Regions from separate parts of the Gordonibacter urolithinfaciens genome, predicted to be linked through region 2. Evidence: predicted binding sites of a transcription regulator. Region 2 holds the regulator's gene; each other region holds the start of a gene.
What was found. The regulator HrcA, encoded in region 2, represses chaperone genes, less so after heat shock. The targets are predictions, from matches to a motif close to TNTTAGCANNCNNNNNNNNNGNNTGCTAANA.
Positions count from the first base shown of each region.

Region 1: the regulator HrcA is predicted to act here: its motif matches at 837-867, upstream of BN3560_RS04530 (ATP-dependent Clp protease ATP-binding subunit).
Region 3: the regulator HrcA is predicted to act here: its motif matches at 4,957-4,987, upstream of BN3560_RS08960 (co-chaperone GroES).

Region 1 is NZ_LT900217.1:1,034,801-1,041,509, forward strand. Features, by position in the region: gene BN3560_RS04530 (ATP-dependent Clp protease ATP-binding subunit) at 1-792, opposite strand, end outside; gene BN3560_RS14670 (hypothetical protein) at 1,332-1,673, shown strand; gene lysS (lysine--tRNA ligase) at 1,974-3,953, opposite strand; gene greA (transcription elongation factor GreA) at 4,262-4,732, opposite strand; gene tatA (twin-arginine translocase TatA/TatE family subunit) at 4,901-5,173, opposite strand; tRNA gene BN3560_RS04555 (tRNA-Pro) at 5,299-5,375, opposite strand; gene BN3560_RS04560 (PaaI family thioesterase) at 5,583-6,002, opposite strand; gene BN3560_RS04565 (bifunctional diguanylate cyclase/phosphodiesterase) at 6,014-6,709, opposite strand, start outside.
Region 2 is NZ_LT900217.1:81,575-88,283, forward strand. Features, by position in the region: gene BN3560_RS00365 (MiaB/RimO family radical SAM methylthiotransferase) at 1-306, opposite strand, end outside; gene BN3560_RS00370 (RsmE family RNA methyltransferase) at 303-1,100, opposite strand; gene dnaJ (molecular chaperone DnaJ) at 1,111-2,250, opposite strand; gene hrcA (heat-inducible transcriptional repressor HrcA) at 2,310-3,323, opposite strand; gene hemW (radical SAM family heme chaperone HemW) at 3,482-4,591, opposite strand; gene dusB (tRNA dihydrouridine synthase DusB) at 4,595-5,575, opposite strand; gene BN3560_RS00395 (nitroreductase family protein) at 5,894-6,412, opposite strand; gene BN3560_RS00400 (hypothetical protein) at 6,470-6,664, opposite strand.
Region 3 is NZ_LT900217.1:2,086,878-2,093,586, forward strand. Features, by position in the region: gene BN3560_RS08940 (FAD-dependent oxidoreductase) at 1-595, opposite strand, end outside; gene BN3560_RS08945 (hypothetical protein) at 810-2,096, shown strand; gene BN3560_RS14730 (response regulator transcription factor) at 2,066-2,506, shown strand; gene BN3560_RS08950 (sensor histidine kinase) at 2,570-3,805, shown strand; gene BN3560_RS08955 (response regulator transcription factor) at 3,802-4,557, shown strand; gene BN3560_RS08960 (co-chaperone GroES) at 5,068-5,355, shown strand; gene groL (chaperonin GroEL) at 5,397-6,709, shown strand, end outside.

The sequences.
Region 1 (6,709 bases), 950 kb from region 2:
GCGCTCTTCGAACTCGCCGCGGTACTTCGACCCGGCCACGAGCGCGCTCACGTCGAGCGTGAACAGGCGCTTGTCGCGCAGGATGTCCGGCACCTGGTTCGACACGATGAGCTGCGCCAGGCCCTCGGCCACGGCGGTCTTGCCCACGCCCGGCTCGCCGATGAGCAGCGGGTTGTTCTTCTGGCGGCGCGAGAGCACCTGCATGACGCGCTCGATCTCGCCCGCGCGGCCGATGACCGGGTCCAGCTTGCCGTCGCGCGCCTTCTGCGTGAGGTCGGTGCCGAACTCCTTGAGCACGCTGTCGGAGCCTTGGCCTTGGGGGTCGAACGCGTTGCGCCCGGCGTACACGGGGCTCTGCCCCACGAGGTCGTTCAGCGCGCTGCGCACGTCGTCGCCGGAGATGCCCAGGCGCGTGAGCACCTCGAGCGCGGTACCGTCGCCCTCGCGCACGATGCCGAGCAGCAGATGCTCGGTGGATATGTAGGATTGGCCCATCTGCATGGCCTCGCGCAGGCTGTTCTCCAGCACGCGCTTGACGCGGGGCGTGAAGGAGAGATGCCCGGACACGTCGGTGTCCTCGTCGATGGCCACCACCTGGCGGATAGCCTGCACCACGGCGTCGTACTTCACGCCCTTGCGGTCGAGGGCCTGGGCGGCCAGTCCGTCCTTCTCTTGTATAAGGCCGAGCAGGATGTGCTCGGTGCCCACGTAGGGCTGGTGGAGCGAGCGGGCCTCATCCTGCGCCAGGACGAGCACCTTGCGCGCTTTGTCCGTAAACTTCTCAAATGACATGCTAGCCTCTATTCTCGCAGAGTCTATCGTATGGTTCCGTGCCATCTTAGCACTCTTGTATTGAGAGTGCCAATGCCGCATATGGCCGCACACGCTCGCTCCACAAGCGCAGGCGGCGGCGACCCGTTCATCCTATCACGACCTCCGGCTGCGCGCTGCCGTGCCCCCCGATGCCTCCAAAAGTGCTCACTTCTGACGAGGTTCTGACACGTGCGGGGTTTTTCGCAGGAGCGCACCTCGCGATGTCCGGCTGCCGCTGCTCGAGCCTCCCACGAACCGCCCACCTCGGATACGAGTTCTGCGGCACGTTCGCGCCCGACGAGAGCCGCCCCTACGGATCAGGGGCCAGGAAGCCGCTCACCTCGCCGGAGAAAATAGCGTCCTGCCTGCGAAAACTCGACGGCGTTCGAGGAGCGAAAGCCCTGCGCACAGCCCTCCCCCACATCATGGAGGGCTCGGCCTCGCCGCGCGAATCAACGCTGGCCGAGCTCGTGACCCTTCCCTGTCTGCGCGGAGGAAGCGGCATCAAGCACCCCTTGATGAACGCTGTCGTCCCCATACCCGAGCGCAGCCGCTGGGTCACCGGCCGCTCGCATTTGCGCTGCGACCTTATCTGGCCCGATGAGCGTGTGGCCGTGGAGTACGACAGCACGCTCTGCCACACCGGAGCCGAGCGCATCGCCGAGGACGCCGCCCGCAAGGATGCGCTCGAGGCACTCGGATTCACGGTGGTGACCGCCACCTGGAAACAGGTGGAAAACTACCAGGAGTACAACCGGTTCGCCAAGGCGCTGGCGAAGCACCTCGGCACGAGGGCCAGGCCCGTCTGCTCCGAATACCCCGCGCGCCAGCTCGCCCTCCGAAGGGAGCTGCTCGGCTGAGCGCAATCCGCCTCGCGCGCGGCGATTCGCCACGCTCGTGGCAGAAAATGGCGCTAGTTTATCATCGGCTTTTTCGGTCAGGCACACCGGTTTGAGAGACATGAACATGACCTGGCCCTTTGCGAATGCCCTTCGAGAAGGAGCCTTCAGCAGCCGGCTTCCGGCATCTCGAATGATCAACTATCGTCAAAACCTGCCACGAAACCGGGTTTCCCGTGCGCTGGGGCGTCTTAGACGCAAGAAGGCCGCCCGAGCGGGTGCGAGGGCGGCCTTCGTTGGAAGCGTGCTTTTGCCGGGACGCTAGTACAGCTTCGCGCCGGCGGGGATGCGGTCGTCCACCATGAGCAGGTTCAGGCGCTCCTCGGGCTGGCCGTCCTTGCCGGGCTCCTCGTGGATGGCGGAGAGCAGCATGCCGCACGATTCGACGCCCATCATCTTGCGCGGCGGGAGGTTGGTGATGGCGATGAGCGTGCGGCCCACCAGCTCCTCCGGCTCGTAGTAGGCGTGGATGCCGGACAGGATGACGCGGTCGGCGCCCGTGCCGTCATCGAGCGTGAACTGCAGCAGCTTCTTGCTCTTGGGAACGGCTGCGCACTCCTTCACCTTCACGGCGCGGAAGTCCGACTTGCTGAACGTGTCGAAATCGACCTCGTCCTCGAACAGCGGCTCCACGACCACCTTCGAGAAGTCGATGGGCGCGGCCGCAGGAGCGTCGGCGACAGCCGTCGGCGCGGCCGCAACCGGCGCGGCAGCGCGCGAGCGCCCGCCTGCAGGGGCCTCATCCCTCATGTGGGGGAACAGCAACACGTCGCGGATGGACGGGGCGTCGGTGAGCAGCATGACCAGGCGGTCGATGCCGATGCCGCAGCCGCCCGCCGGGGGCATGCCGTACTCGAGCGCGCGCACGTAGTCGTCGTCGTAGCCCATGGCCTCGTCGTCGCCCAGGTCCTTCGCCTCCACCTGCTTGCGGAAGCGCTCGGCCTGGTCCACCGGGTCGTTCAGCTCGCCGAAGGCGTTGGCGTACTCGTGGCCGCAGATGAACAGCTCGAAGCGCTCGGTGAGCTCGGGCTCGCCAGCCTTCTTCTTGGCGAGCGGCGACACCTCCAGGGGATGCTCCGTCACGAACGTGGGCTGGATGAGCTTCTCCTCGGCAACCGCCTCGAAGATCTCGGCGATGAGCTTGCCCTTGCCCCACGCGTCCTCGGCATGGCCGCCGTTGCGCTCGAGGATGGCCACCAGCTCCTCGCGGGTGCGCGCGAAGCTCACGTCCTCCCCCGCGCCCTCGCTGGCCAGCTCGATCATGGTGGCGCGGCGCCACGTGCCGCCCAGGTCCACCTGCTGGCCCTGGTACTCAACCTGCGTGGTGCCGCATGCGGCCAGCGCCGCGGCCTGCACGACGCCCTGCGTGAGCTCCATCATGCCCTCCAGGTCGGAGAACGCCTGGTAGAACTCCATGGTGGTGAACTCGGGGTTGTGGTAGGGGTCCATGCCCTCGTTGCGGAACTGCCGGCCGATCTCGAACACCTTCTCGAAGCCGCCCACGATGAGGCGCTTGAGGTGCAGCTCGGTGGCGATGCGCAGGTAGAAGTCCTTGTCGAGCGCGTTGTGATGCGTGACGAAGGGGCGCGCGTTCGCGCCGCCGAGGATGGGGTGCAGGATGGGCGTCTCCACCTCGAAGTAGCCGTGGTCTTCCATAAAGCGGCGGATGGCTGCCACGATTTTGAAGCGCTTCGTGAACGTGTCCTTCACCTCGGGGTTCATTACCAGGTCGACGTAGCGCTGGCGGTAGCGCGTCTCCTTGTCGGCCAGGCCGTGGAACTTCTCGGGCAGGGGGCGCAGGCTCTTGGACAGCAGCTCGAAGGACTCGACCGCCACGGAGAGCTGGCCGCGCTTCGTGCGCATCATGGTGCCGACGACGCCGATCCAGTCGCCCACGTCGAGGTCCTTGAGCTCGGAGAACGATTCCTCGCCCAGCGCGTTGATGCGGCAGAACAGCTGCATGTCGCCCGAGGAGTCGCGCAGCTCGAGAAAAGCGAGCTTGCCCTGGTCGCGCTTGGCCATGATGCGGCCTGCCACCTGCACCTCGTCCTCGGTGGACGCGCCGTCCTCGAGACCCTCGTACTGGGAGGCAAGGTCGGCCAAGTGGTGCGAGTAAGCGAACGCATGGCCGTATGGGTCGCGCCCCGCCGCCAGCAGCGCCTCGCGCTTGGCGCGGCGCACCGCGATGGGATCGTCCTCGATGACCTGCCCGGTATCCGTCGTGTCGTTGGTGTCGCTCATAGTTCAGTGCCCCTCAATCTCGTTCAGCTCGCAGAGCGGGCTCGCCCACCAGGGCCGGGCCCTTCGCGCGAAGCGCGAAAACCAACCGCGCAGGTTGGCGTAGTAAGTCAGCGAGGCCCGCCCTCGTGCCCGAGATTCGGGGGATGGCGCGGGCGCCGCGTACTTCGGTACGCAAGCCCGCGACATCGCGCGAAGATCGGGTGCGAGGGCGGGCCGCAGCGTCGGCGGGTTCCGGCGGCCGCCAGGCCGACGGAACCGGAACCGCAGTCGTCGGCGAGTTCCGGCGGCCGCCAAGCCGACGGAACTTCCTAATGCTCGATCTTCAGAATCACCATGGAGATGTCGCGGCCGGTCGGGCCCGTAGTCTCCACCTTGTCACCCTTCTTGTGGCCCAAGAGCGCTGCACCCACCGGCGACTCGTTGCTGATCTTGCCGGCAGCCGCGTCGCTCTCGGCACCGCCCACGATGGTGAAGACGCGCTCCTTGCCCCCCATGTCCACCGTGACCATGGAGCCGATGTTCACCTTGCTGGAACGCTTCGGCGTGCTCACGACGGTGGCCTCGGACAGGATGCGGCTGATCTCGGCGATGCGCGCCTCCATCATGCCCTGCTCGTTCTTGGCATCGTCGTACTCGGAGTTCTCCGAGATATCGCCGAACTCGCGCGCCACCTTGATGCGCTCGCCGATCTCGGCGCGCTTCTCGGTCTCGAGGTAGTGCAGTTCCTCCTCGAGCTTTTCCTTGCCCTCCTGCGTGAGGATGAAGTTGTCGTTTGCCATGCTTCTCACCTGTCCGATACCTACAACAGGCACGCCCGGTTGTCGGACGTGCGGCTTTTTATCTCTGTACGTGAGTGCTCCGACGGAGTGTCGGCCGATATACAAAAAAGCGGTATGTGCCCGGCCGAGCCGTCTGCACATACCGCGAACCGATTCGCTAGCGCCAGGCTATTCGGCCTTCTTCTTCGCCGCCGTGGTCCTCTTCGCAGTCGTGGTAGCCTTCTTGGGGGCCGGTTTCTCTTCCTCAACCTCTTCGACGACTTCCTCGTCCTCGTCCTCGGCTTCCTCGATGGCCTTGCCGCCGCCCATGCCCTCGCGCAGGTTCTTGACGGTCTTGCCGATCGCGCCGCCGAGCTTCGGGAGGTTCTTCGGCCCGAAGATCAGCAGGATGACTGCCAAGATGATCAGCAGCTCCGGCATGCCCATACCCAGGATTTTCATACGTTCCTCCAAGCTTGTCTTACGGGCCGCCACCGCAGCGCGCCCCGCCCACTCCAACGCCGTCAGAGTAGCACACACTATGCAAAAAAGGGATGCTCCTTGAAAGTTACATCCCTTTAGCTCCCTGGTCGGGTTGACAGGATTTGAACCTGCGGCCTCTGCGTCCCGAACGCAGCGCTCTACCAAGCTGAGCCACAACCCGTAAGCTGCTTGTTGCAGCGACGGTTATGATAGCACAATGTAATCGAAGGTAAAAGAAAATGTGGCAATATTTCCCCCTCCACGTCTTCTTCACCGGTGGTCGAGGCCGCTCGAAGCCGCTCCCTCCCCCGTAGGAGAGGCCGATGGATGCGCCCTGGGCGACAAAGCGCACCCGTCTTGGGCAAGGAGGGAGACGAAAGGCGACGCCTCACGCGCCTCCCTCGCCTTTCGCCTCCAGGTACGCGAGGGGCACGATCTTGGTCATGACCACGCCGTCGGACACCACGTCGCCCGCGTCGTCGTACGCCGCCACGTTCCAGTACTGCTTCACGGCACCGGTGCGCTCCGAGACCTCCTCGCAGTCGAGGTCGGCCACGCCGCGCAGCATGCCCTTCCTGCCACCCTTGCGATGGCGCACCCGCACATCGACGCCGAAAGGGCGTTCACGTTCGAAATCGGTGCCCTGCTCGGCGCCGATGCTGGCCACCGTCTCCAAGAGCGCGATGGTTGCGCCGCCATGCAGGTAGCCGTGCGGCTGGAGCACGTCGGGGGTGATGGGCATGAACGCCTCCACGTGGCGCTTGCCAGCGGAGACGGTCTCGATATGCAGCGTGTCGGTGAGGGTCATGGTGCTCCCTTCTAGCAGGACGTGCCGGCCAGCGTGCGGATGAGCTCCTGGATATCGGCGGGCACGGCCGGCGGCGTGGCAGCGGGCTTGCCTATGAGGTAGCCCTGCAGGTAGTCCACGCCCAGCCCGATGACGGCCTTGAGCTCGGAGGGCGTCTCCACGCCCTCGGCTATCACGCGTATGCCGCGGTCATGCGCGTAGCCTATGAGATTGCGGGCGATGTCCTGGTGGTCGCGCGCAACGTCGATGCCGCTTACGATGCCCATGTCCAGCTTCACGAAGTCGGCGTGGTAGTCGAGCAGCGACGTCTCGCCGTTGTAGCCGCTGCCGAAATCGTCGATAGCGAGCCGCGCACCCCAGCGCCGTGCGAGGCCCTCCTTGTACAGCGACATCTCGCGGCTGTAGTCGCTCTCCGTGATCTCGATGACCAGGTGCTTGAGCAGGGGCCCGAACCGCTTCTGCAGCTCCACCTCGTCATCGGAGGACAGGCGCTGCGTGGCAATGCTGTTCACGAACAAGGTGGCCCCGCGAGCGGCGTCCCCGTGCTTGGCGAACGCCTCCAGGGCGCCGAAGAACGTGAGATGCTCCACCCGGTAGAGCTTCGACTGCGAGCGCGCGAGCAGCAGCACGCGGTCCGGCGTGGCGATGGAGGGAAGCTGCGGCCGCATGAGCGCCTCGTAGGCCACCGCCTCGCCCATGCGGGCGTC
Region 2 (6,709 bases):
CGCGTCGGCGAGCTGGGCCTTCCCCACCACGGTGACGCGGTGGTCGAGAGCCTCGTAGAACGCCGCGTCGATGGCGGCGGCGCAGCCGGTGACCAGGACGCGGGCGCGATCGTTCGCGCGCAGGGCGCGGCGCACGGCCTTGCGGGTCTTCTTCTCGGCCTCGCCGGTGACCGTGCACGTGTTGACCACGATGAGGTCGGCTTCCGCTTCGGGCGTCTCCACGCCGCACGCGGCGAGACGCGCCGCCGCGTCGTCCGACTCGACGCGGTTCACCTTGCACCCCAAGTTGACAACGGCGAAGTTCATCGCGCGCCCGCCCTCGCACGACGCTCCAGCTCGTACAGCACGAGCGCGGGCGCCACGATGCCGGCGGTCTCCGTGCGCAGGATGGACGGGCCGAGCGACACGAGCGCGGCGCGGGGGTTGCAGGCCGAAAGCGCCTCCACCTCGCGCTCGGTCAGACCGCCCTCGGGCCCCACCACCACGACCACGCGAGCGCCCTGCGCCGCCGGGCCGCCGCCGAGCGCACGGTCGAGCGCGACGTCGAGCCGCGACGCGCTGGGAGCCTCCTCCCAGCACACGAGCACCGCCGCAGCCGTCTCCAGCAGCGCGCACGTCTCCCCCAGGCCCGCCGGCTCCCGCACCTCGGGCACGGCCGGCTGCCCCGACTGCATGGCCGCGCTCTTCGCGATGGCGCGCCAGCGCTCGGCCTTCGCCGCGCCCTTGCGGGCGTCGAGCCGCACGATGGAGCGCTCGCATGCCAGGGGCACGAAGGCCGCCACGCCCAGCTCGGTGGCGTGGCGGATCACCGTCTCCATCTTGTCGCCCTTGGCCAGGCCTTGCACGAGCGTCACCGACGGGCCCGCGTCTGCACGCTCGAAGCGCTGCGCGATGCGCACGACCGGCAGCGCCTCGTCGAACGCGACGATCTCGCAGGCGAAGTAGTCCTGCGCCGCGTCCACCACCGCGATGCGCTCGCCCGGCGCCAGCCGAAGCACGCGCGCATGCTTCGCGTCGTCCGCCGCGAGGCGCAGCGGGAACGACTCGCCAACCTCGTCGGCGAGCACCTGCTCGTCGAGGTAGAAATGTTGAAGGGACATCTCTCGCCCGCTAGTTGAAGGCGTCGCGCAGCTTCTGCAGGGGCGTGCGCTCGTCGGAGACGTCCTCGCCCAGCTCCTCGGCCAGCTGCTCCAACAGCTCGCGCTGCCTCTTCGCGAGCTTCTTGGGCACCACCACGTTCACGTGCACGAACATGTCGCCGCGCGCGTCGCTGCGGAACTTCGGCATGCCGAAGCCCTTCACGCGCACCACCTGCTCGTTCTGGCAGCCCTCGGGTATGCGCACCTGCACCTTCTCGCCCTCGAAGATGCCGTCGATCTCGATCTCGGCTCCGAGGGAGGCCTGCACGATGGACACGTTCGCCCGCGCGTGCAGGTGATCGCCGTCGCGCTCGAAGAACTCGTGCGGCTGGATGCGCACCGTGACGATGAGGTCGCCGGGCGCCGCGCCCTGCATGCCCGCCTCGCCGAACCCGGACAGGCGCAGCTGCTGCGAGTCGCGGATGCCCACCGGCACCTCCACGGTCACGCGCTGGCGGTCGGGCACGCGGCCCTGGCCCTCGCATTCCGGACACGGGTTCTCCACCGAGCGGCCCGTGCCGTTGCAGGTCTTGCACGTGGTGGCCGTCTGCATGTCGCCCAAAAACGTATGCTGCACCGAGACCACGCGGCCCTGGCCGCCGCAGTCCGGACAGGTGATCTCGCGCCCGTCGGGGCCGAGGCCCGTGCCGTCGCAGTCAGGGCACGGCGCCAGGCGGTCGTAGACGATCTCCTTCTTGGCGCCTGCGGCCACCTCCTCCAGCGTGACGCGCAGGCCCACGCCCATGTCGCGGCCCTCGCGTCGCTGCTGCTGGCGCCCGCCCGCGGCCCCGCCGAAGAACGAGCTGAAGATGTCGCCCATGCCGAAGCCGCCGCCGAACAGGTCCTCGAAGTCCACGTAGCCGCCGCCCCCGTAGGGGCTGCCGCCGCCGGCCGCGCCCGGTATGGTGCCGAAGCGGTCGTACTGGGCGCGCTTGCCGGGGTCGCTCAGCACGTCGTACGCCTCGTTCAGCTCCTTGAACTGGTCCTCGGCGTCGGGCGCCTTGTTCACGTCGGGGTGAAGCTCGCGCGCGCGGCGTCGGAACGCCTTCTTGATCTCGTCCTCCGTGGCGTTCTTGGAAACGCCCAGAACCTCGTACAGATCCTTGGCCATTGCTCTTGCAGTACCTTCCTCGTTTGACGGCGCCCCCTCGTGCGGGCGCCGTGCAAGCCCTATACGTCCTGAAGCGCCGCGCTCGCGATGCGCACCGCCCGCAATACCTTAGAATAGTCCATGCGCGTGGGCCCGATGACGGCCACGACGCCGGCCGACTCCCCGCGCCCGTAGCGGCTGGCCACCACGGACACGCCCGCCAGCTCCGCCGCATCGTTCTCGCGCCCGATGCGCACGCTGGGCGTGCCGTCGCCCTGCCGCACGGCGTCGTCCAGGATATGCAGCATGACCGTGTCGTCCTCGAGCACCTGCATGACGGGCAGCAGTGCCTGCGACTGGCTGAACTCGGGCTTCGTCAGAAGCGAGCTCACGCCAAGCCGGTGGGCGCGCGACAGCTCGCTCTCCTGCAAACACGACAGCACCTCGTCGAGCGCCATGCGCACGAGCGGGTCGCGGAACGCCTCGGCCATGCCCTGGCCCAGGCCGTCCTCGATCTGCTGGAGCGACTTGCCCGTGAACACGTCGCCCAGAAACGCCTGCACGCGCGCCAGGTCGTCCGAGCACACCTCCTCGGCGAACTCCATCTGGCGGTTGAACACCTGGCCGTCCTCGGTGACGAGCACCACGAGCGCGCGGTACGCGTTGAGCGAGATGAGCGAGAGCTGCTTGATGTGCAGGTTCAGCACCGACGGCGCCAGCACGATGGAGAGGCAGTCGGTGAGACGCGTGAGGGCCGACGACGTCTGCTCCAAGAGCGCGTCGAGCTCGCTCGCGCTGCGGCGCAGCTCGTCCACGACGGGGCGGTAGCGCTCGTCCTCGCCCGTGAAGTCGGCGGCCAGCAGGTTGTCCACGAACGCGCGGTAGCCATGGTCGGTGGGGATGCGCCCGGCCGAGGTGTGGGGCTGTGTGATGTAGCCGCCGTCCTCGAGCACCGAAAGCTCGTTGCGCACGGTGGCCGGGCTCACGCCCAGCTGGTAGCGCTCCGTGAGCGTGCGCGAGCCCACCGGCAGGGCGCGCGCGACGTATTCCTCGATGAGCGCGGCCAGCACCCGCTGCCTGCGATCGGATAGCACGCCTTCCACCTTCCTCTCTCTCGCCCGTCGGCATTCCCCGAACCCGAACCATAGTAACGCATCATATTAGCAGCCGAAAGCCGAGAGTGCTAACAACAGCGGGAAATTATGGAGAAACTTGACGGTTACTGCATAGGAGGAGCGCGTGCACGGATTCCCTATGCCAAGTCGAACAGCCTCCCGTAGAGCTCGTTGCCGCAGAGCCAGCCGCGGTCGGTGGGGCGCCAGCGCCCGCCCGCATGCTCCACGAGGCCCTCCCCTTCCAGTTCCGCGAGCACGGCGGGGGCGCCGGGCAGCAGGACGGCGGCGGCCTCCACCTGCCCGTCGGACACGCCGCAGGTCATGCGCATGCCCAGCATGAGGTCCTCGGCGGCCATGCCGCGCGCGTCCAGGTCGTCGGTCACCTGCCCGTCCTGCACGCGCATGCGGCGCTCCGCGTTCTGGGTCATCGTGGCCGCCGAGCGGCCGAGCCCCAGGTACGGCACGCCCGTCCAGTACGCGATGTTGTGGCGGCACGCGAAGCCGGGGCGGGCGTAGCTTGCCACCTCGTAGCGCTCGTAGCCGGCCTCGACCAGCACGCGCGCGGCGATCTCCATGTGCGCGGCCTCCACGTCGTCGTCGGGCTCTTCCAGCTCGCCGGCGAGCACGGCGGCATCGAAGGGGGTGTGCGCCTCGATGGTCAGCGGGTACACGCTCACATGCGCCGCACCGAGCGCCGCCGCCTCGCGCACGCTCGCCTCGAAGCTCCCGGCGCTCTGGCCGGGGATGCCGCACATGAGGTCCACGCTCACGTTCTCGAAGCGCGTATGCGCCGCCTCGATGGCGCGGCGCGCGTCGTCGGCCGAATGGGCGCGCCCGAGCACGGCCAGCACCTCGTCGTCGAAGCTCTGCACACCTATGGACAGGCGGTTCACCCCGAGCGCCCACACGTCGCGCACCATGCGCTCCGTCAGGCTCTCGGGGTTCGCCTCCATCGTGCACTCCACCTCGGGCGTGAGGTGCATCGACAGCGACAGCGTGTACAGCAGCATGGACAGCCGCGCCAGGCCGATGTGGCTCGGCGTCCCGCCGCCCACGTACACCGTCTCGAGCGCCCCGAGCTCGCCCTCCTTCGCCTTGCGGCGTAGCTGCAGGCAGAGGTCCTCCACGTACGCGTCGATCTCCGGCGCGTCACCCGGCACCGCAGACGTGGCGAAGTCGCAGTACCCGCACCGCCTCACGCAGAACGGCAGATGGAGGTACAGGGCGCGATAAGGGTCGTGCGGCATGGTCTAGCCCTCCTGTTCATGCTCGCCCAGCAAGGCGAGCAGCTCGTCGAACACGCGGTCGAAGTCCTCCACGGACACGCAGGCGTTGATCTTCGCGCGCGCCGCGGCGGCGCCCGGCAGGCCCGCCAGGTACCACATGGCGTGCTTGCGCATGCGCACGATATTCTTCCCCTCGCGCCGCGCGAGCAGGCGCGCGTGGCGGCGCGCCATGGCGATGCGCTCGCGGGCATCGGGGGCCGGCGGCTCGGGCACGCCCTCAAGCGCGGCCTTGGCCTGGGCGAACACCCAGGGGTTGCCCTCGGCGCCGCGGGCGATCATCACCGCGTCGCAGCCGGTGCGCACCGTGAGCGCCACGGCGTCGGCGCCCGTGCGCACGTCGCCGTTGCCGATGACGGGCACGTCCACGGCCTCCTTCACGCGCGCGACGACGCCCCAGTCGGCGCTGCCGCGGTAGAGCTGCTCGGCAAAGCGGCCGTGCACCGCGACGGCGCACGCGCCCGCATCCTCCATGCGGCGCGCGAAGTCCGGCGCCGTCTCCTCGCCCTGGGCCCAGCCGCGGCGGAACTTCACGGTCACGGGATGCGCGACCGCCGCGCGGATCGCCCGCACGATGGAGGCCGCGAGCCCCGGCTCCCTCATGAGCGCCGAGCCGTCGCCCTTCGACACGATCTTGCGCGCGGGGCATCCCATGTTGACGTCCAGGTACGCCAGCGACTCACCCATCTCCTGCTCGATCCAGGCGGCTTGCGCGGCCATGGTGTCGGGCTCGTGGCCGAACAGCTGGACGGCCACCTGGTCCTCGCCGGGCGCGAGGGCAAGCAGATGGCGCGTCTTCTCGTTGGCGTAGGAGAGCCCCTTCGCCGAGACCATCTCGGTGAAGGCGAGGTCGGCCCCCTGCTCGCGGCAGAGCGCCCGGAACGCCTCGTCGCTCACGCCCGCCATGGGCGCGAGGAGGAGGCGGTGGTTTTGGAAGAACTCGTGCATATCCTGCTTCCTTTGCACGCGTTTTCGTCACGACAGGTCAAAAAACGCGCGGTTTGGCAATTACGGTCGAGCGGTGAAAAACGCCGACCTGGGATTATAGCGGCAACCCGTGGCGAGCACGCTCCGAAACGCGCTTTCCGATTGCCAAACCGCGCGTTTTTTGGCAGGAAGGGCGTTCGGGCGCGGCATACTCCCGGCTTCGTCGCCGCGGCCCGAGCGCCCACGTTGGACGCGCGCAGGCGTCGCGAGAAAGCGCTGCGTGCAGCCTTCCGGCTTCGGCGGCGCAACCCGCCCCGGGCCGGGATGGCAGCCGGCGCGCTACGCCCACACCACGTGGCTCTTGCGGTCGTGCGCCGTTCCCTCGGCGGCGGCGTGGCCGAGGGCGCACACGCCATGCACCTCGGCCGTGGCCGGCACACCGAGCGCGTCGAGCTCCGCGCGCACGGCGGGCTCGTCGCAGATGCCCTGCAGCTGGTTGATCCACACGCTGCCCAGGCCCAGGCTGTGGGCGGCCAGCATCATGCCCTGCATCGCGCAGCCGTCGTCCTCGCGGCCGAACGGGGCGCCCTTCTCGTGCGCCACGATCACGATGGCCGCGGGGTCGTACATGTCGTAGGCGTCGCGAGCGAGCGCGACGCGGATTACCTCGGCTAAGCGCGCGACGCGTTCGCGGTCGTCAACCACCACGAACGTCCACTCCTGGCGGTTCATAGCCGAGGGCGCCCACTGCCCGCACGCGACGATGGCCTCCAGGTCCTCGCGCGCGACGGGCTCGTCCCGAAACGCGCGCACGGAACGGCGGGACAGGATGTTCTCTATGACCGGGTTCGTTCTCACCGGGTTCCTCCTTCTCATGTCGGTTCGAGGACGGCCGGGCGCATGCACGTCCCGGCGCTAGGCAGCCAGCAGGTCGATCATGCTGACGCCTGCGAATACCAGCAGCACCACGACGCCCGCCACGGCCAGCAGGCAGCCGCAGCCGAGCGCCATTTTCGTGCCGCCCGACGTGGAGGCCCGCACCTGCTCGCGCGCGGCCTTCTTCTCGTCGAACGGATCGTCCAACCAGTCGAACTCTTCGTTCTTGCCCATGTTCTCGCACCTATCAGTCGCAAAGCGGGGACGCCGCCCCGAACC
Region 3 (6,709 bases), 2.0 Mb from region 2:
GCAGCGGCGTGAGCACGGCCTGCATGTCGCCGATGCCGTTGCCGGGCAGCAGCATGGACGTGGGCGCGCCCGTGTCCATGTAGTCGGTGATGGGCTGGAACACCGCGCCGTAGTCGGATGCCACGCGGTCGGCCCATTCGGTCTGATAGACGTAGACGTTGTGCTTGTAGTCCATGTCATCGGTCTCGCCCTTCTTTTCCAGAATGGGAGCGTAGGCCTGCCACTTCGTCTCCGGGTCGCCCTCGATGCCGGCGTCCTTCTGCATCTTGGAGCCCGCCACGTTCATGACGCCGCAGGCGATGAAGCTCTCGCCGCCCACGCGGTCGAGCTTGTCTACGAGCATGACCTTGTGGCCCGCCTCCACCGGGTCCATGGCCGCCGACATGCCGGCGATGCCCGTGCCCAGGATGAGCACGTCGGTCTCCTCGGTGAAGTTGACGGGCGCGGTGCCCACCACGGCGTCGCCCTCGCTCGCGCTGCCGCCCTTGCCGCCGCCGTTGGGCGCGCAGCCGGCCAGCGCGCCGCCAGCCACGAGCACGGCACCCGAAGCCACGGCTGCCTTGAGGAAGTTGCGTCGGTTCATGCTGCTCTCCATAATAATCCTCCCTGTTCCCTCTGCTTGTCCGCCTTGCGCCGGTCGTTGCCGGGCGCAAGGCGGAATCCCTGTCGATCGTCCTCGCGACGATGCCCCCACTCTAGGTCCGCGGGCCGCCCCCGTCACCGTCCGTTTCGGGCTATATTGCCTTCTGCTGCCGTTATCCTGCGGTTTCGCCTCTCGCACGTGCAGGCGTTTCCGGTATCATGGGCGCATGATGAATGCGGGGAGGGGAAAGCGCGCCGCAGGGCACGCGTCGAGCGCAGAGGGGTCGGGGCGCGCAGCGCCGGCCGCTTCGCCGCGCGCGGTGGACCCGCGGCTGTTCTCGCTCGTGGTGATCGTGGGCTACGGGCTGTTCCGTGGCGTGAACGCCAACTCCTACCTGTCGGCGTTCGCCTCGGTGGAGGCGCCGTTCCTGTTCGTCCCCGACCTGTTCTTCAACGTGGTGGTGGCCTGCTCGGTGGTCGTGTGCTCGGTCACCGTCATCGCGCTGGTGCTGCGCGGGCGGCTGGGCCCGCTGTCCATGCCCTACGTGGCGCCCGCGGCGCTGTTCGTGGCGGCGAGCCTGTGCGCCCTGTTCGGCGTTTTCTCATGGATGCCATCCGATCTGGCGCTCATCGTGCCGGGCGTGCTGCTCGGGGCGGCGTCGGTCATGCTGTCGCTCGTGTGGGTGGAGGTGCTGGCCTGCCAGGAGCCGCGCGCCATCGTCACGCAGATCGCGCTCAGCATGCTGGTGAACATGGTGACGTCGTCGGTGCTCTCGGGTCTGTCCGGCGGCGCGCGGGCGGCTGCGAGCTGTGCGGCCCTGGTCGTCATGGTGCTGTGCGCGCGGTACGTGCGGCGCGCGTTGCGCACGGGTGCGGCGGGCGCGAGGGCAGGCGGCGCGGTCGTGACGATGGCGGTGGGAAAAGGCGCGGCGGGCGATTGCGCGGGCAAGGCGGCGCGCGGGCATCTGAAGGCCGCGCCGCGCGGATCGTACCGCGACGCGTTCTTGGAGCTGGGAGACTCGCTCGTTGCGTTCTGCGTCATGGAGGCCGTGATCGGGCTGCTCAACAGCTTCATGCTGGCCGGGTCCGTCACGTTCGCCGGGTCGGGCTCGGTGTCGGGGGTGGGCATGCTCATCGGCATCTTGGCGTTCTGCGTCGTCGTGTTCGTGGTGCAGCGCATCCCGCGGGTGTCCACGGCGTTCCGCGTGCTCATGCCATCATCGCCTCGCTCTTGGTGTTCCTGCCGTTTCTGGGCGAGCAGTTCAACCTCTTCTTCAGCACGGTGCTCTTGGGCGGCTACTACTTCATTGCGCTGCTCATCACGTATGTGGTGGCCGAGACGGCGCACGTGCGGAACCTGTCGCCCTACGTTCTCATGGGGGCGGCCGCGTGCCTTGCGCGCGTCTGCCTGGCCGCGGCGCTCTTGGGCGGGTACGCCATCGGCTCGCTGCCGGGCGGCCTGTTCGGCGAGAGCGAGCACCTCATGCGCTACCTGGTGGTCATCATGGCCGTGATCTACGCGCTGTCGCTGGCGGCCGTGCTCGTGTCGCGCGACCGGCGCCGCCGACGGCGCGGCGATGCGGATGCGGCGGGCTCGGTTTCGGCGCCGGCGGGTGCGGCCGTGGCGGCGCCTGCCCCGGCCATCGCGGCGGCCGAGGGCGATGACGCATTCGATGCGCGATGCGCGGCCGTGGCCGCAGCGGGCAACCTCACCGAGCGCGAGGCGGAGATCATGCGCTATCTGGCGCGCGGCCGCACGAAAGCTCATATCGCCGGCGTGCTGTACGTCAGCGAGAACACCGTGCGCAGCCATGTGCGCAATATCTATGCCAAGCTCGAGGTCCACACCCGCCAGCAGCTCATCGACCTCGTGGAGGAAGAGCGCGGCGCGGACGGCGGCGGCGAGGCTCCCGGCTCCCGGTAGGCGCGTTCGGATACTCCAATTACCTCGGTTGGTGTATGGCGCGGCGGGGCCGGGTCGCGTACCATGGCAGACATGGAGAACTTCCTTGTGAACAACCGCCCGATGGCGCCCAAGGACTGGGCGGTCGACGTCGCCGTGATGCTGGCGGCGTTCCTGTTCGGCTGCGGGCAGCTCATGCTCACGGCTTCGTCCATCGTGATCCCCGACCTGGAGTTGCGCCAGTACCTGGGCATCGTGAACGTCGTGCCCGACACGTCGGTGTTCGTGGCGCTGGCGCTGACCACGCTGCCGCTCGCGGCGCGGAGGCGGTTCCCATGGCCCGTGTTCCTGTTCGTGCTCATCACGTTCCTGGGGCTGCAGAGCGCGTTCCGCGGCTTCTCGCTCACGGTGGTGGGCCCCGTGGTGGCGCTGTACACCATCGCCTGCGAGCGCGGGCGCACGGAGGCCGCCGTCGCCGTCGCCCTGGCCGTGGCGGGCGTGCTGTTCGCCGACGCGCCCTCGCGCACGGCGAGCCTCGCCTTCTTCACGCGCTTCCAGAACGTCGCGCTCCTGGCGGCTGCGGCGCTCGCGGGCTACGCATACCGCACGCACCGCGCCTACGTGGCGGAGACGGAGCGGCGCGCGCTCGAGGCGGAGCGCTCGCGCGAGGAGGAGGCGGCCCGGCGCGTGGAGGAGGAGCGCGTGCGCATAGCCCGCGAGGTGCACGACATTACGGCGCACTCGCTCTCCGCGGTGAGCATCCAGGCGGCCGCGGCCGAGCGCCTGGTCGACCGCGACCCGGCGGCGGCAAAGCTCGCAATCGCCGCTGCGCGCACGACGGCGAAGGACGCCCTCGAGGAGATCCGCGGCATGATAGGCGTGCTGCGAGCCGGCGACCCCGCGGCCGAGACGGAACCCACGGCCGGCACCGAGCGCCTGGACGACCTCGCTGCCTACTTGCGCCGTGCCGGCGTGGACGTGGCGCTGGATGCGGGCGGGTACGACCGCGCCGCCGTGCCGGCGTTCGTGGACGTGGCACTGTACGGCATCGCCCGCGAGGCCGCGACGAACATCGTGCGGCACGCCGGCGCGCATGCGGCGACGATACGCCTGGCTACGGGGCCGACAGGCGCGAACCTGTCGGTAGAGGACGACGGCAGGGGCGCGGCGGCCGAGACGGACGGGCGCGGCCACGGCATTGCGGGAATGGCCGAGCGCGTGGGGCTTCTGGGCGGCACGTTCGCAGCCGGCCCGCGCCCGCGCGGCGGGTTCCGCGTGGAGGCGCGCATTCCCCTGGGAGCGGAGAAGGAGGCGTCATGATCGAGAGGCATCTGCGAGAGGCGCGCTCGGCGGCGGGGGAGGTGCCGGTCCGCTCGGCGGGCGAGCGTCCTCTGCGCTTAGTGGTGGCCGACGACCAGGACCTCGTGCGCAGCGGGTTCCGCCTGATCCTGTCCTCGTACGACGGCTTCTCCATCGTGGGGGAGGCGCGCGACGGCGAGGAGGCCGTGGAGCTCGCTCGCCGCCTCGTGCCCGACGTGGTCCTCATGGACATCCGCATGCCGCACCTGAACGGCATCGAGGCCACCCGCGCCATCACGGGCGATCCGGCGCTCGCCGACGTGCGCGTGCTCATCCTCACCACGTTCGACATCGACGAGTACGTCTACGACGCGCTCGCGGCCGGGGCGGGCGGCTTTCTGTTGAAGGACGCCGAGCCCGACGACATCGCCGCCGCCGTGCGCGTGGTGGCGGCCGGCGACGCGCTCATCCAGCCCTCGGTGATGCGGCGCCTGGTGGAGACGTTCGTGCGCATGCGCCCTGCGGCCGGTGCCGGCGTGGCCGCAGGGGAAGGCGGCAGCGCGTTCTCCGCGCTCACCGAGCGCGAGCGCGAGATACTGGTACAGGTGGCCCGCGGCATGACGAACGACGAGATAGGCGCCGAGCTGTTCATCTCGTCCGCCACGGTGAAGACGCACCTCGCCCGCATCATGGCGAAGCTGGGCGCCCACGACCGCGCACAGCTGGTGGTGAGGGCGTACGAGGGCGGCCTCGTGAGGCCGGGCGAGCGCTAGCATCGGTCACGGCGCGGCGGCATGTGCGGCCGCGCCCGTCGGTCGGCGATTGCACCGCAGCGCCGCGAAGCGATCGTGCTGCCGCCTCGCGTCCGCTTCGCAACCCCGCCCGCGCCGCCTCGTTCGCGCTGCAGAATCGTCCTGCTCCCGCTCCCGCCGCCCTGCAAGCGCCGCCCGCGTCTGTGCTGCAGCGCTACGCCGCGCCCCTTCGCAACCCCGCCCGCGCCGTCCCGCGCCCGCCTCGCCGGCCACTCCCCAGACCGTTTTTGTGCAAAAGCACAAAAACTTTCAGGAGTCCATCGAACGAATTGTGGCGATTATGCAAAACCTCAGTCAAGGGCACTGAGATTTCCTCAATTTTGCTTGCATTCGCTAACGAGGCTGCTATGATAACGCAATGTTTAGCACTCGTTACCCATGAGTGCTAGCAGTCACCGCAACGGAGTGGTTAAATAGCAAACGTGCTACAACCAGTTTCGGACAAGAGACGGACGAAAGGAAGGCTACGTTATGAACTTGAAACCATTGGGTGATCGCGTCATCATCAAGCAGGACGAGGCTGAGGAGACGACGGCATCCGGTCTGTATCTCGCTACCGAAGCGAAGGAGAAGCCCCAGACGGGCACCGTCCTGGCCGTGGGCGAGGGCAAGCTCGACAAGGACGGCAAGCTCATTCCCGTGCCGGTCAAGGAAGGCGACAAGGTCCTGTACGGCAAGTACGGCGGAACCGAGATCACCGTCGACGGCGAGGACGTCATGATCCTGCGCGCCGACGACCTGTACGCGGTGTTCGCGTAAACCGAAGCAACCCAAGCTAACGCTGAAAGGATAGGCACACTATGGCTAAAGAGATCAAGTTCGAGGCCGACGCGCGCAGCGCGCTCGCGGCCGGCGTCAACAAGCTGTCCAACGCCGTCAAGGTGACGCTCGGCCCCAAGGGCCGCTACGTGGCGCTCGAGAAGTCCTACGGCGCCCCCACCATCACGAACGACGGCGTGACCGTGGCCAAGGAAGTGGAGCTGGAGGACCCGATCGAGAACATGGGCGCCCAGCTGGTCCGCGAGGTTGCCGTGAAGACGAACGACGTGGCCGGCGACGGCACCACCACCGCAACGCTGCTGGCCGACGTCATCGTGTCCGAGGGCCTGCGCAACGTGACGGCCGGCGCCGACGCGCTGGGCATCCGCCGCGGCATCCAGAAGGCCACCGACGCCATCGTCGACGCCATCAAGGCCGACGCGACGCCCGTGTCCACCAAGGAGCAGATCGCGAACGTCGGCACCATCTCCGCCGGCGACGCCGAGATCGGCGAGAAGATCGCCGAGGCCATGGACGCAGTGGGCAACGACGGCGCCATCTCCGTGGAGGAGAACGCCGCCTCGTTCGACTTGGAGCTCGACATCGTCGAGGGCATGCAGTACGACCGCGGCTACATCTCGCCGTACATGGCCACCGACATGGAGAAGATGGAAGCCGTCCTCTCCGACCCCTACATCCTGCTCACCGACCAGAAGATCACCAGCATCCAGGACATGGTCCCGCTGCTGGAGGAGGTCATGCGCTCCGGCCGCCCGCTGTTCATCGTTGCCGAGGACGTGGAGGGCGAGGCCCTGGCCACCATCCTGCTGAACAAGCTGCGCGGCACGTTCAACTGCGTCGCCATCAAGGCCCCCGGCTTCGGCGACCGCCGCAAGCGCATCCTGGAGGACATCGCAGCCGTCACGGGCGCGCAGGTCATCGACAAGGACTTCGGCATGACCATGGCCGACGCCACCATCGACATGATGGGCCACGCCAAGACGGTCAAGGTCACGAAGGACACCGCCCTCATCGTGGACGGCGCCGGCGACAAGAAGAACATCGAGGACCGCATCCACCAGATCCGCGCCGAGCTCGAGCGCGTCGACTCCGACTTCGACCGCGAGAAGCTGCAGGAGCGCCTGGCGAAGCTGTCCGGCGGCGTGGCCGTGCTCAAGGTGGGCGCCGCGACCGAGTCCGAGCTCAAGGAGAAGAAGTCCCGCATCGAGGACGCCCTGCAGGCGACCCGCGCGGCCGTGGAAGAGGGCATCGTCGCCGGCGGCGGCGTGGCGCTCGTGGACGCGCTGCCCGCGCTCGACAACATCGCGTCGGTCGACAAGGACGAGGAAGTCGG